2 regions of the Vibrio sp. 378 genome follow, and region 2 is predicted to be linked to the other one. Evidence: riboswitches for the same ligand, from Rfam matches in the RefSeq annotation. Region 2 holds a riboswitch; the other holds the start of a gene.
What was found. A riboswitch is a leader RNA that binds a small molecule or an ion and turns the genes downstream of it on or off. The one in region 2 is predicted to bind thiamine pyrophosphate.
Positions count from the first base shown of each region.

Region 1: linked by a shared signal. The riboswitch ahead of thiB (thiamine ABC transporter substrate binding subunit) and the one ahead of thiD (bifunctional hydroxymethylpyrimidine kinase/phosphomethylpyrimidine kinase) in region 2 are both predicted to bind thiamine pyrophosphate.

Region 1 covers NZ_JAWOUO010000009.1:83,227-88,984, forward strand. Annotated here, with positions in the region: gene mpl (UDP-N-acetylmuramate:L-alanyl-gamma-D-glutamyl-meso-diaminopimelate ligase) at 1-1,060, shown strand, start outside; gene R7Q48_RS17040 (flavin prenyltransferase UbiX) at 1,066-1,704, shown strand; TPP riboswitch at 1,742-1,878, shown strand; gene thiB (thiamine ABC transporter substrate binding subunit) at 1,951-2,943, shown strand; gene thiP (thiamine/thiamine pyrophosphate ABC transporter permease ThiP) at 2,985-4,571, shown strand; gene thiQ (thiamine ABC transporter ATP-binding protein) at 4,571-5,275, shown strand; gene R7Q48_RS17060 (LysR family transcriptional regulator) at 5,294-5,758, opposite strand, start outside.
Region 2 covers NZ_JAWOUO010000002.1:675,859-681,616, reverse strand. Annotated here, with positions in the region: gene R7Q48_RS06460 (TldD/PmbA family protein) at 1-336, opposite strand, end outside; gene R7Q48_RS06455 (TldD/PmbA family protein) at 336-1,721, opposite strand; TPP riboswitch at 2,033-2,140, shown strand; gene thiD (bifunctional hydroxymethylpyrimidine kinase/phosphomethylpyrimidine kinase) at 2,238-3,095, shown strand; gene R7Q48_RS06445 (ABC transporter ATP-binding protein) at 3,085-3,840, shown strand; gene R7Q48_RS06440 (ABC transporter permease) at 3,833-4,633, shown strand; gene R7Q48_RS06435 (ABC transporter substrate-binding protein) at 4,681-5,631, shown strand; gene tenA (thiaminase II) at 5,686-5,758, shown strand, end outside.

The sequences.
Region 1 (5,758 bases), on a different contig from region 2:
GCATGATCGTTGGGTATTGGCGGTATCGGGTACACATGGGAAAACGACCACGTCGAGCATGCTTGCTTGGATACTTGAAGATTGTGGTTATCAACCGGGTTTCTTAGTCGGTGGGGTACTCGGTAACTTCGGAGTGTCTGCTCGTTTGGGTGAAAGTATGTTTTTTGTCGTTGAAGCGGACGAATATGACAGTGCTTTTTTCGATAAGCGTTCTAAGTTTGTGCATTACCATCCTCGCACTTTAATCATGAACAATCTTGAGTTTGATCATGCTGATATCTTCGATGATCTAGAAGCGATCAAGCGCCAATTCCATCATTTAGTGCGAACTGTACCGGGCAATGGATTGATCTTAGCGCCGAGAAAAGATCAGGCGTTAGCGGATGTATTAGAGCGTGGCTGCTGGACTGAAAAACAGTTCTCTGGTGAGAATGGTGACTGGCAAGCGCACAAATTAGTGCTTGATGGCTCGAAATTTGACGTTGCGTTGCAAGGCGAGAAGGTTGGTACCGTCGAATGGAATTTGGTGGGTGACCACAATGTGGATAATGCGCTGATGGCAATCGCTGCTGCACGACATGTTGGAGTCACTCCGGATCTTGCTTGCCAAGCATTAGGGCGTTTCATCAATACCAAGCGCCGTTTAGAGCTGAAAGGTGAAGAACAAGGTGTGACGGTTTACGATGATTTTGCGCATCACCCAACGGCAATTGAACTTACTGTCGGTGGTTTGCGTAACAAGGTAGGTGAAAAACGCATCCTAGCTGTGTTAGAGCCGCGTTCTGCAACCATGAAGCGTGGCGTACACAAAAACACACTTGCAGAGTCACTACACAGTGCAGATGAAGTCTTCTTGTTCCAGCCAGATAATATCGAGTGGTCTGTGCAAGACATTGCCGACCAATGCACACAGCCAGCGTTTGTCGATGCGGATATAGATAACTTTGTAGCCAAGATCGTCGAACGTGCGCGACCAGGTGACCAAATTCTAGTCATGAGTAACGGTGGCTTTGGTGGTATTCACGGAAAACTTCTTGAGCAGTTAAAACAAAAAGCCTGATTGATATGCAAAACAAAACACAACCCTCTCACAAAAAAGCCATCACGTTGGCATTAACGGGGGCTTCTGGTGCTCCCTATGGCCTTCGTCTTTTAGAATGCTTGGTTGCGGCGGATTATCATGTCTACGTTCTGATTTCTTCGGCGGCTCGTGTCGTGATGGCAACCGAGCATAATCTTAAGCTACCAAGTGGCCCAGAAGCAGCACAGCAAGCATTAGTAGAGCATCTGAACTGCAATCCAAATAACATCACCGTTTGCGGTAAAGACGATTGGTTCTCGCCGGTTGCGTCTGGTTCTGCTGCACCCAAGCAAATGGTGGTTTGCCCATGCTCTGCGGGAAGCGTTGCGGCCATAGCACACGGTATGTCGGACAACTTGATCGAACGGGCCGCTGATGTAGTAATGAAAGAGCGCGGGCAGCTGTTGCTCGTGGTTCGCGAAACACCATTCTCAACGCTGCATCTGGAGAACATGCACAAACTGTCGCAAATGGGCGTCACCATCATGCCAGCAGCTCCAGGCTTCTATCATCAGCCAAAGAGCATTGAAGACTTAGTGGATTTTATGGTGGCGAGAATTCTTGACCACTTAGGTATTGAGCAAGGTTTGGTGCCTCGTTGGGGTTATGACCAGCGATCGTGAGCTGATTGTGTAACCACTCAAATACCTTTACAATTCATCCAACTCATCGGGGAGCAAACCCATTTAGCATTGAGTCAATCAATGCATTGGGGCGCTGAGACCTAAGTGTTTAACTAGGGACCCGTATTACCTGAACCAGATAATGCTGGCGTAGGAATTGAGTCTGGATATTGGAAGTCCTTAATAGCCGCCTCAAACCCTGTGCCGCTCAACTTATTTCTCTGAAATACTCATGGAGAGCGAGCAGTGAAACCCACTCTAAATCTGATTGCCTTAGCTGCAATCACCTCTACTTCAGCGTTTGCCGCTGAAAACACATTAACCATCTATACCTACGACTCTTTTGCCGCAGATTGGGGGCCGGGTCCTAAAATCGAGCAAGCTTTTGAAGCAAAATGTGGCTGTGACGTTAACTTCGTAGCGTTGGACGATGGCGTGTCGATTCTGAATCGTCTTCGTCTTGAAGGCGGTAATAGCAAAGCGGACATCGTATTAGGTTTGGATAACAATCTGATGGCAGAAGCGAAGAAAACCGGTCTGCTTGCCGAGCACAATGTGGATACGGCTAACACAGTGTTACCAAACGGTTGGAGTGACACGACGTTTGTACCGTACGATTACGGCTACTTCGCGTTTGTGTACAACAAAGAGAAACTCGCTAATCCGCCGAAAAGCATGAAAGAGCTGGTGGAAACGCGCGACGATCTGAAAGTGATTTACCAAGATCCGCGGACTTCAACGCCGGGCCAAGGCTTAATGCTATGGATGAAATCTATTTATGGCGACGATGTGACGCAAGCGTGGCAGAAGCTAGCGAGCAAAACCGTAACGGTCACGAAAGGTTGGTCTGAGGCGTATTCTATGTTCCTCAATGGTGAGTCCGATTTAGTGCTTTCTTACACCACTTCACCTGCGTACCACTTAATTGCGGAAAACGATTCGAAGTTTGCTACGGCGAATTTTGCTGAAGGCCACTACATGCAAGTTGAAGTAGCCGCCAAAGTGAAAGGGGCAAAAAATTCAGAACTTGCTGATCAATTTATGAGTTTCATTTTAAGTGATGAGTTCCAATCGGCGATGCCAACGGGTAACTGGATGTACCCAGTCACTGACGTTGAGTTACCTAAAGGTTTTGAAACTTTGAGTGTTCCAAGCAAGTCGTTGAGCTTTAGTGCTGATGAAGTGGCAAAAATGCGTAAGTCTTGGATTCGCGAATGGCAAAGCGCATTGACGTTTTAGCTGACGTTTCCATCCTCATCTGAATGAGATAGGTTTTACCTTTGAATTCTGTTCCAAAAATAGGTTTAGGGGTCGCGATGATCATCGCGACCTTTGTTATTTCTGCCCTAGGTGCTTTGATTGTTCAAGCCCCTTCACTTGATGTGTCTGTGGTATGGGGCGACCCGTACTATCAACATGTCACCAAGTTCAGTTTCTACCAAGCGTTTCTTTCCACATTGCTCAGTGTTGGCTTTGCCATTCCAGTAGCGCACGCACTTTCGCGTCGCCAATTTATTGGTAAATCATTACTGCTTAAGCTGTTTGCATCGACACTGGTTTTGCCGGTTTTGGTTGGTGTTTTTGGGCTGTTAGCGATTTATGGCAACAGTGGTTTGTTGGCGCAGTGGTTGCAAAGTTTCGACACTAAACTGCCATTCTCTATTTACGGTTTGAACGGCATTTTACTCGCCCATGTGTTCTTTAATTTACCTTACGCGGCACGATTGCTTCTGCAAGCCTTGGAGTCTATTCCTGCCGAGCAGCATAAGCTTTGCGCGCATCTTGGGATGAGCCATTGGGATAAGTTTCGCTGGGTAGAATGGCCGCGTTTAAGGCAGCAGCTTCCCCACGTTTGTGGGTTGGTGTTTATGTTGTGCTTTACCAGTTTTGCCACTGTAATGGCGTTGGGGGGCGGGCCAAAATCCACCACCATTGAATTGGCCATTTACCAAGCGATTAAGTTTGATTTTGATTTACAAGCTGGGGCGTTATTGGCGCTGTGGCAGATGCTGTTATGTGGACTGCTTGCTATTGGAGTGCAGAAGTTAACAAGGCCTGTTTCTATCAGTGCTGGAAGCACATCAGTACAGCAATATTTAACGAAGGATCATGGGTGGTCAAAAGCTTGGGATAGCTTTTGGATCATAGGTGTCTTTTTACTGGTAATACCGCCGTTATTGATGGTGTTACTGAGTGGTATCAACCAACAAGTTTGGACAGTATTAACCGATGAGCGTTTTTGGTCTGCGCTATTGAACTCCCTCAAAGTCGCCTGTGTCGCTAGCGCGCTTGCGGTCGCTGCAGGGGTGTCCATACTATTGACCAGTCGCCGTTGGCGGTTGCAGTACAAAAACACGCGAGCCGATCAGATAGAGTTAATCGGCACCATTATTTTGGTGACTCCAGGTCTGGTGATTAGCACCGGTTTATTCTTACTACTGCGCGCATTTACCGATGTTTTTAGCTTGGCATTTTTTGTCGTGATTTGGGTGAACGGTTTGATGGCTTTGCCTTACGTGATCAAAACGCTAGCGCAGCCAATGCTGCACATTGAACAACAGTATCAGTATGTATGTGCCAGCTTAGGCATGCGTGGCTGGCAACGGTTTAAAGTGGTGGAGTGGCAGGCGCTACGCAAGCCGTTTGCACATGCGTTTGCGATCAGCTTTATGTTTGCAATAGGGGATTTAAGTGCCATAGCACTGTTTGGTGGACAAGAGTTTCGTACCTTACCTCTGTATTTGTTCCAGTTGCTTGGCAGTTATCAGATGGACGCAGCTGCGGTGGTATCGGTGACCCTATTGTTGTTGAGTGTGGGCTGTTTTGCCTTGATTGAGAAAGTATTGAAAACGAAGGAGAGAGCGTAATGTTAGTGTTGGATGATGTGCAGTACACCTACCAACGTGAACTGTTTCGTTTTGACTTAACGATTGAGCAAGGACAGATTGTGTCGCTGATGGGACCAAGTGGGGCAGGGAAGTCAACCTTGCTGGCGTTGGTGGCAGGATTCATCCATCCTGACCGTGGTGATATTTGTGTTGATGGTGAGTCCATTGTGCGTAAAGAGCCTTATCTGCGTCCGTTCTCTATGTTGTTCCAAGAGCACAATTTGTTTGCTCATTTATCGGTGCGTGACAACATCGGTTTGGGCTTACACCCGGGGCTAAAGCTCACGGTGGACCAAAATCGTCAGATTGAACAAGCCGCGCAGCAAGTTGGTGTTGCAGAGTACCTCGACCGTTTGCCAGAGCATCTTTCTGGTGGCCAGCGTCAACGTGTTGCCTTAGCGCGTTGTTTTGTTCAGCCTCATCCCATGTGGCTATTGGATGAGCCGTTCTCGGCGCTTGATCCGGTGTTGCGTGAAGAGATGCTGAGCTTGGTAAAAAAACTGGCAGCAGAGCGGGGAATAACCGTATTGATGGTCACGCACCATTTAAGCGATGCCAAAGCGATTGCCAGCCACTTTGTGTTTGTGGCGGATGGTAAAGTGGAAGCCGCGGGTGATATGTCTGCATTGAGTGAACAGCATGCTAGTGAGAAGCTTGCGGCATTTATCCGAGCCGCATGCTAGTGCCTGATAGTTGCTAGGTCATGCTTCTCCGCAACACAAACCATGCCTAGGGCCAAATTCAAATTGAGATCTTAAGCTCATGATATGGTCAATCATTGCTTGTACGCGCCGTGGGCGGTTTGCTCCAGGACGATAGACTAGATAAATAGGCATTGGTACCGTGTGCCATTGCGGTAACACTCTGACTAAGGTGCCACTTTCTAGCTCTTGCGTCATGTTCTGCACAGGTAAGTTAGCGATGCCTAGTCCTTTAAGTGCGCCTTTCAATATTGCTTCTACAGTTGTACTTGAGAAGTTACTGGTTATTGAAACATTGACGGTATTATCGTGTGAGATCAGCGTCCAAGGCCCTATTTCTGAAACATATTGATACCTCAAACAGTTGTGTTTTGTCAGATCTTCTGGCGTTTCAGGTACGCCGAACTCAGCTAAATACTCAGGGCTAGCAGCCAGGACTCGAGTGGTATAGCCTAATTTTTTTGC
Region 2 (5,758 bases):
AGCAACATCAGTCGTGATTTGGCTGTTAACGCAACTAATAGTCTGATGTTCATCTTGCTTGGAAAAGCGAGCACTTTGCAGCGCATTAGTTAGCATTAAATCCAAGCTTGGTTGCTCTAACGACTCAGAATAGCTTGTTGCAACACGCGCATCTTTCACAACACGAACACCCAGAACTTGGCTTGAGCTTACTTTGTACTCATCCAGCTTTCCTTGGTTCGCTTTCAAAGAAAAGCTACTGTTACGGTTTACAATGACGTCCGCTTCTGCACCTTGGCGTTTTGCTTCTGATAGGACGTAATCAACCGCATTAAGAAGTTGTTGTTCTTGGCTCATTAGTTACCGCCTCCTACCAGAATGTTATCTACTTTCAGCGTTGGCTGACCGACAGTTGTTGGTACTGAACCACTCACGGAACCACACATGCCCGGCGCAAGCGCCATGTCTTTGCCGACCATGCTGATTTCTTTCAACACTTTTGGACCCGTGCTGATCAGCGTTGCTGTTTTCAGAGGCTTGGTGATTTTGCCATTTTCAATGAGGTAGGCTTCACGAACAGCAAAGTTAAACTCCCCCGTACCCGGTTGAACAGAGCCACCGCCCATCTTCTTCGCATAGATACCACGTTCGATGCCTGCCAGCATGTCATTAAGTGAATGCTCGCCCTCTTCGATAAAGGTGTTACGCATGCGCGAGGTTGGTGCGAACTTGTAGTTTTGACGACGACCAGAACCCGTAGGCTCATAACCTGTCTTCATGCCACCCATTTTATCGACCATGAAGCTGGTTAGCTTACCGTCTTTGATCAGTTGAGTGCGCTGAGTCTTCATACCTTCATCATCAATGTGAATCGAGCCCCATTCGTTGGTCATGGTGCCATCATCGACTGCATTCACTGCGGTGTGAGCAACCATTTCGCCCATCTTGTCGTGGAAGACTGATGCTTTCTTCGCAACTGAAGTGGTTTCTAGCAAGTGACCACATGCTTCATGGAAGATAACGCCGCCAAAGCCGTTACCAATCACCACCGGCATTTCACCCGATGGACAAGCATCCGCGCCAAGTTTTACTAACGCTTGCTGCGCGATAGTTTGACCTAGCTCTTTGGCATCAAGCTGTTCACTGAATTCCCAACCAGCAAGAGCGCCAGGACCTTCCATACCAGAAGACTGCTCATTACCTTTTTGCGCGACAGTGTTACCAGCAACACGAATGTAGTGGCGAGTATCGTCAACGTGTAGACCTTCTGAGTTGAAGATAGACACTTGTTGCTCGCGCTGAAGAACGCTGCCAATAAACTGGCTGATATGTTCACTCTCAGCACGTGCGGCTTGGTCAACTTTCAATAGAAACGCGATTTTTGAATCTAGGTTAGCATCCTTACCTAGCGGCATGCGGCAACCATGTTGGATTGGGTAGCGGTTCAAATTCAAAGAACCCGCTGACGCGATTTGCTCACGCTTGTCTTTTGCAGCAAGCAGCGAGGTTACGCGCTTTAGTTCGGCTTCATCTGTGCTGTTGGTGTAACCGTAAAGCACCTTATGACCGAAAAAAAGACGAATACCGATACCAAAATCGATACCCGAGTTAACCTTATCCACTTCACCAGATGCGATCTGGACAGTGTTGGTTTGGTGATGTTCAACGAATAGTTCAGCGAAATCAGCCCCCAAAAAGAGCGCATGATCGATCACTGACTTCGCTGTTACAGAATTAAGCATGAAGTCTCCTTGCTCGATGATCGTCTTAGCCTTCCTAATTAACTGTGAAAAAGTTCAACAAAGTTAAATTGGCAACACGTTAAATTTTAACAGTTTTTTAACCTTGTTTTGTGCTAATCCTTGCTTAACGAGACCACGATTATTTATTAAATATTCCAGGTTCTGCTCATTCACCAGAGCGTTGCACTAGTAAATTCCACCCAGCAAACCATTTAGGTGCTTACTTTATCACTCACCTCGCATAATTGAATACTCATTATAATTACGCTCAAAAAACGTATCCCTTCCGCAATGGTCCTGCTATCATCCGAACGAAATAGTCGGGGGGCCACACGACAAGTGTTGGCTGAGATCGAAATTCGAGACCCGTTGAACCTGATTCAGTTAGCACTGACGTAGGGAACTATGCACACTTTGCCTTTCGTCGCCCCTCTTAGGTAAGCGATAGCGATCGAAAAATCGATCTATCTGCAACGGTCAAAGTCAGTTCCTATACGTCTTGTAGTAGGAGCGACCATGACGCAGCAATCACAACCTCATTCACATCACACGCCAGCCTTGCCTACCCCTATCGTATTGACCATCGCGGGCTCAGACAGTGGTGGCGGTGCAGGTATTCAAGCCGACATCAAAGCGATGTCCGCAACCGGCAGTTTTGCTTGCTCGGTAATCACGGCGATTACTTCGCAAAATACCCAAGGCGTTTCTGCGATTTTCCCCATTCCTCTCGACCATGTAGAGAGCCAACTTGATGCAGTATTTACCGACCTCAACATCGTTGCAGTCAAAGTGGGCATGCTGGCAGATTCCAACATCATCAAAGTCGTTGCAGACAAAATTAAACAATACCAGCCAAAACACCTCGTGATTGACCCTGTAATGGTGGCCACCAGCGGCGATCTATTACTGGAACAGTCGGCAATCCGCACTTTAAAAGAAGAATTGATTCCGCTCGCAGACATCATTACCCCTAACCTACCCGAAGGCGCAGCATTGACGGGTAAGCCAATGCCTCAATCAGAATCTGAAATGAACGATATGATTACCGACCTTCGTGCGCTTGGCGCCAAAGCTATTCTGCTCAAAGGCGGTCACCTTGAAGAAAATGAAAACAGCAACGATCTGCTTATCATGCAAGACAGTGCCGAGTTAATTAGCGCCAAGCGATTTCCAACCAAAAACACTCATGGCACAGGCTGTACACTTTCTTCCGCCATTGCGTCTTATCTTGGCCAAGGCAACAACCTACACAAAGCGGTGCACCTGGGTAAGCAGTACATCAGCCAAGCTATCGCACACGCTGATGAATTGGATGTAGGTAAAGGCCATGGCCCTGTGAACCACTTTTTTGCGGGTCATACTTATGTTCGCTAACACGATTGGCATTCAGCTTTCCGATGCTAGTCTGCGATACAAAGACAGCCAAACACCAACGCTAGCAGGGTTGAGTATGACTATTCCTGCTAATCAATGGACAGTGTTACTTGGTCGCAGTGGCTGCGGGAAAACCACAATATTGCGTTACTTAGCTGGCCTACTGGATGACCAAGTTGACTGGCATGGCGAACTCATCACAACGGATGGCGCTGCACTGCATGACCGTATCGCTTACATGGCTCAGCAGGATTTATTGCTACCGTGGTTGAATGTGTTAGACAACGTCTGCCTCAGTTCTCGATTTTCTCAAGTGCAAGCACCAGAGCAAAATAGACAACGTGCACTGACTTTACTAAGCCAAGTGGGACTCGCCGATTACGCGGATGCTAAGCCAGCTCAGCTCTCTGGCGGCATGAGACAACGTGTTGCCCTTGCTCGCACTCTGATGCAAGACAAGCCTCTAGTTCTGATGGATGAGCCTTTCTCTGCACTGGACGCGGTTACTCGTCATAAGTTGCAAACCTTGTCTGCCGAATTGCTGAAAGATAAGACGGTTGTTCTGATTACCCACGACCCACAAGAAGCGGTGCGATTAGCTCACCAACTCTATGTGTTGCAAGGCACACCTGCGCAAGCTCAGCACTTGGTCGTTCCAGACTCCAAGCCGCCCCGAGTTCTCGATGGAGAGTGCGCGGCGTTACAACAAGCGATTTTGGATCAACTGGAGAAAGACTATGAGTGATATGACTCAGTACAACTCCGTTTCGGCACGCATTAGTAAAAAAGAACGCGTGACCCATCCGGCTCTGCGCTTGGTCATTAGCACAGCGGTGATCTTGGGATTGTGGCAGTTGGTTGTTGTGGTATTCGACATGCCAAGCTTCATCTTACCTTCACCAATTGAAGTGCTGGATAGATTGGTCACTCGTTACGATGTCTTGCTCAAACATACTTGGGTTACCGCGCAAGAGATTTTACTTGGTTTGGCGCTTGGATTATCAATGGGTTTGCTGTTCGCATTGCAAATGCTGATGTTCGAACCGCTGAAGCGTTGGTTACTGCCCATTCTGATTGCTAGCCAAGCGATCCCTGTGTTCGCCATCGCGCCAGTACTCATGCTTTGGCTGGGTTACGGCATTGCATCGAAAGTCGTCATGGCGGCGATCATCATCTTTTTCCCCGTCACCACATGTTGCTACGACGGCTTACGTAATACACCAACAGGTTACCTCGATCTTGCCAAGACCATGGGCGCGTCTAAATGGCAGCTACTTCGTCATATTCAATTGCCAGCCGCACTACCAACTTTAGCCTCAGGTATTCGTGTTGCCGTCGTTATTGCGCCAATTGGAGCAGTGGTCGGTGAGTGGGTAGGTTCAAGTGAAGGCTTGGGTTATCTGATGCTCCAAGCCAACGCTCGCATGATCATTGATGAGATGTTTGCGGCGCTGTTTATCCTCGCCGTACTGTCTATCTCACTCTACTTCATCACCGATAAATTATTGAAAAAAGCCATCCCTTGGGAAAGCAAGTAATTGCAGAAAATAACCAAAGGAAATTGGGAAAGAAAAGGAAGAACCCCGTGAATAAAAACAAACTTATGAGCGCTGCTGCTCTACTCGCTTCAGTTGTATCAACCAACGTACTCGCTGCTGAAAAAGAGATGACACTGATGTTGGATTGGTTCGTCAATCCAAACCATGGTCCTATCGTGATTGCCAAAGAGCGCGGTTACTTCAAAGAACAAGGTTTGAAGGTCAACATTCAAGAGCCTGCAGATCCAAGTACACCACCTAAGTTGGTCGCTGCTGGCAAGGTCGACATGGCGATTTCATACCAACCGAGCCTAACTATCGATGTCGCAGCTGGTTTGCCACTAATCCGCTCTGCGACTTTGATTGCTACGCCACTCAACACGTTGATGGTGTTGGACAACGGTAAGAATGAAAACCTTGGCGACTTGAAAGGCAAGAAGATCGGTATTGCGATCGCAGGCAACGAAGAAGCGACAATCGGCACCATGCTTGCGCAAGAGAACGTGAAGTTTTCTGACGTACAAATCATCAACGTAGGTTGGGCGCTGTCTTCGTCTCTTGCGTCTGGCAAGGTGGATGCGATTTGGGGCGGTCTACGTAACTTCGAAACCAACCAACTAGCATTAGAAGGTTATAAAGCTAAAGCCTTCTTCCCTGAAGAACACGGCGTGCCAGCGTATGACGAGTTAGTCTTCGTAGCCAATGCGAAAACCTACGACAAAGAAGCCATCAAGGCATTCAACAAAGCACTAGAACAAGCAACCACTTACATCGTTAACCATCCAAAAGAGTCGTGGAAAGAGTTTGTGGCTTACTCACCAGACACGCTCAACAACGAGCTTAACCAACGCGCTTGGAACGACACGCTAACTCGTTTCGCTCTTCGTCCATCTGCAGTAGATTTGAAACGCTACGATGATTATGCCGAATTCATGTATTCACAAAAAATCATCGAAACACTGCCAAAAGCGAAAGATTACGTACCGAGCTTTGACTAATTCTACTTACCTTAGGATCTAAGCCTAGGGTCTTTTGATAACGAGATACCCATAATGAAATACCAAGATTTGATCGACGCTTGCCGCCAAGATTGGCAAGAATACACTGAGCATGCTTTCGTGCAGC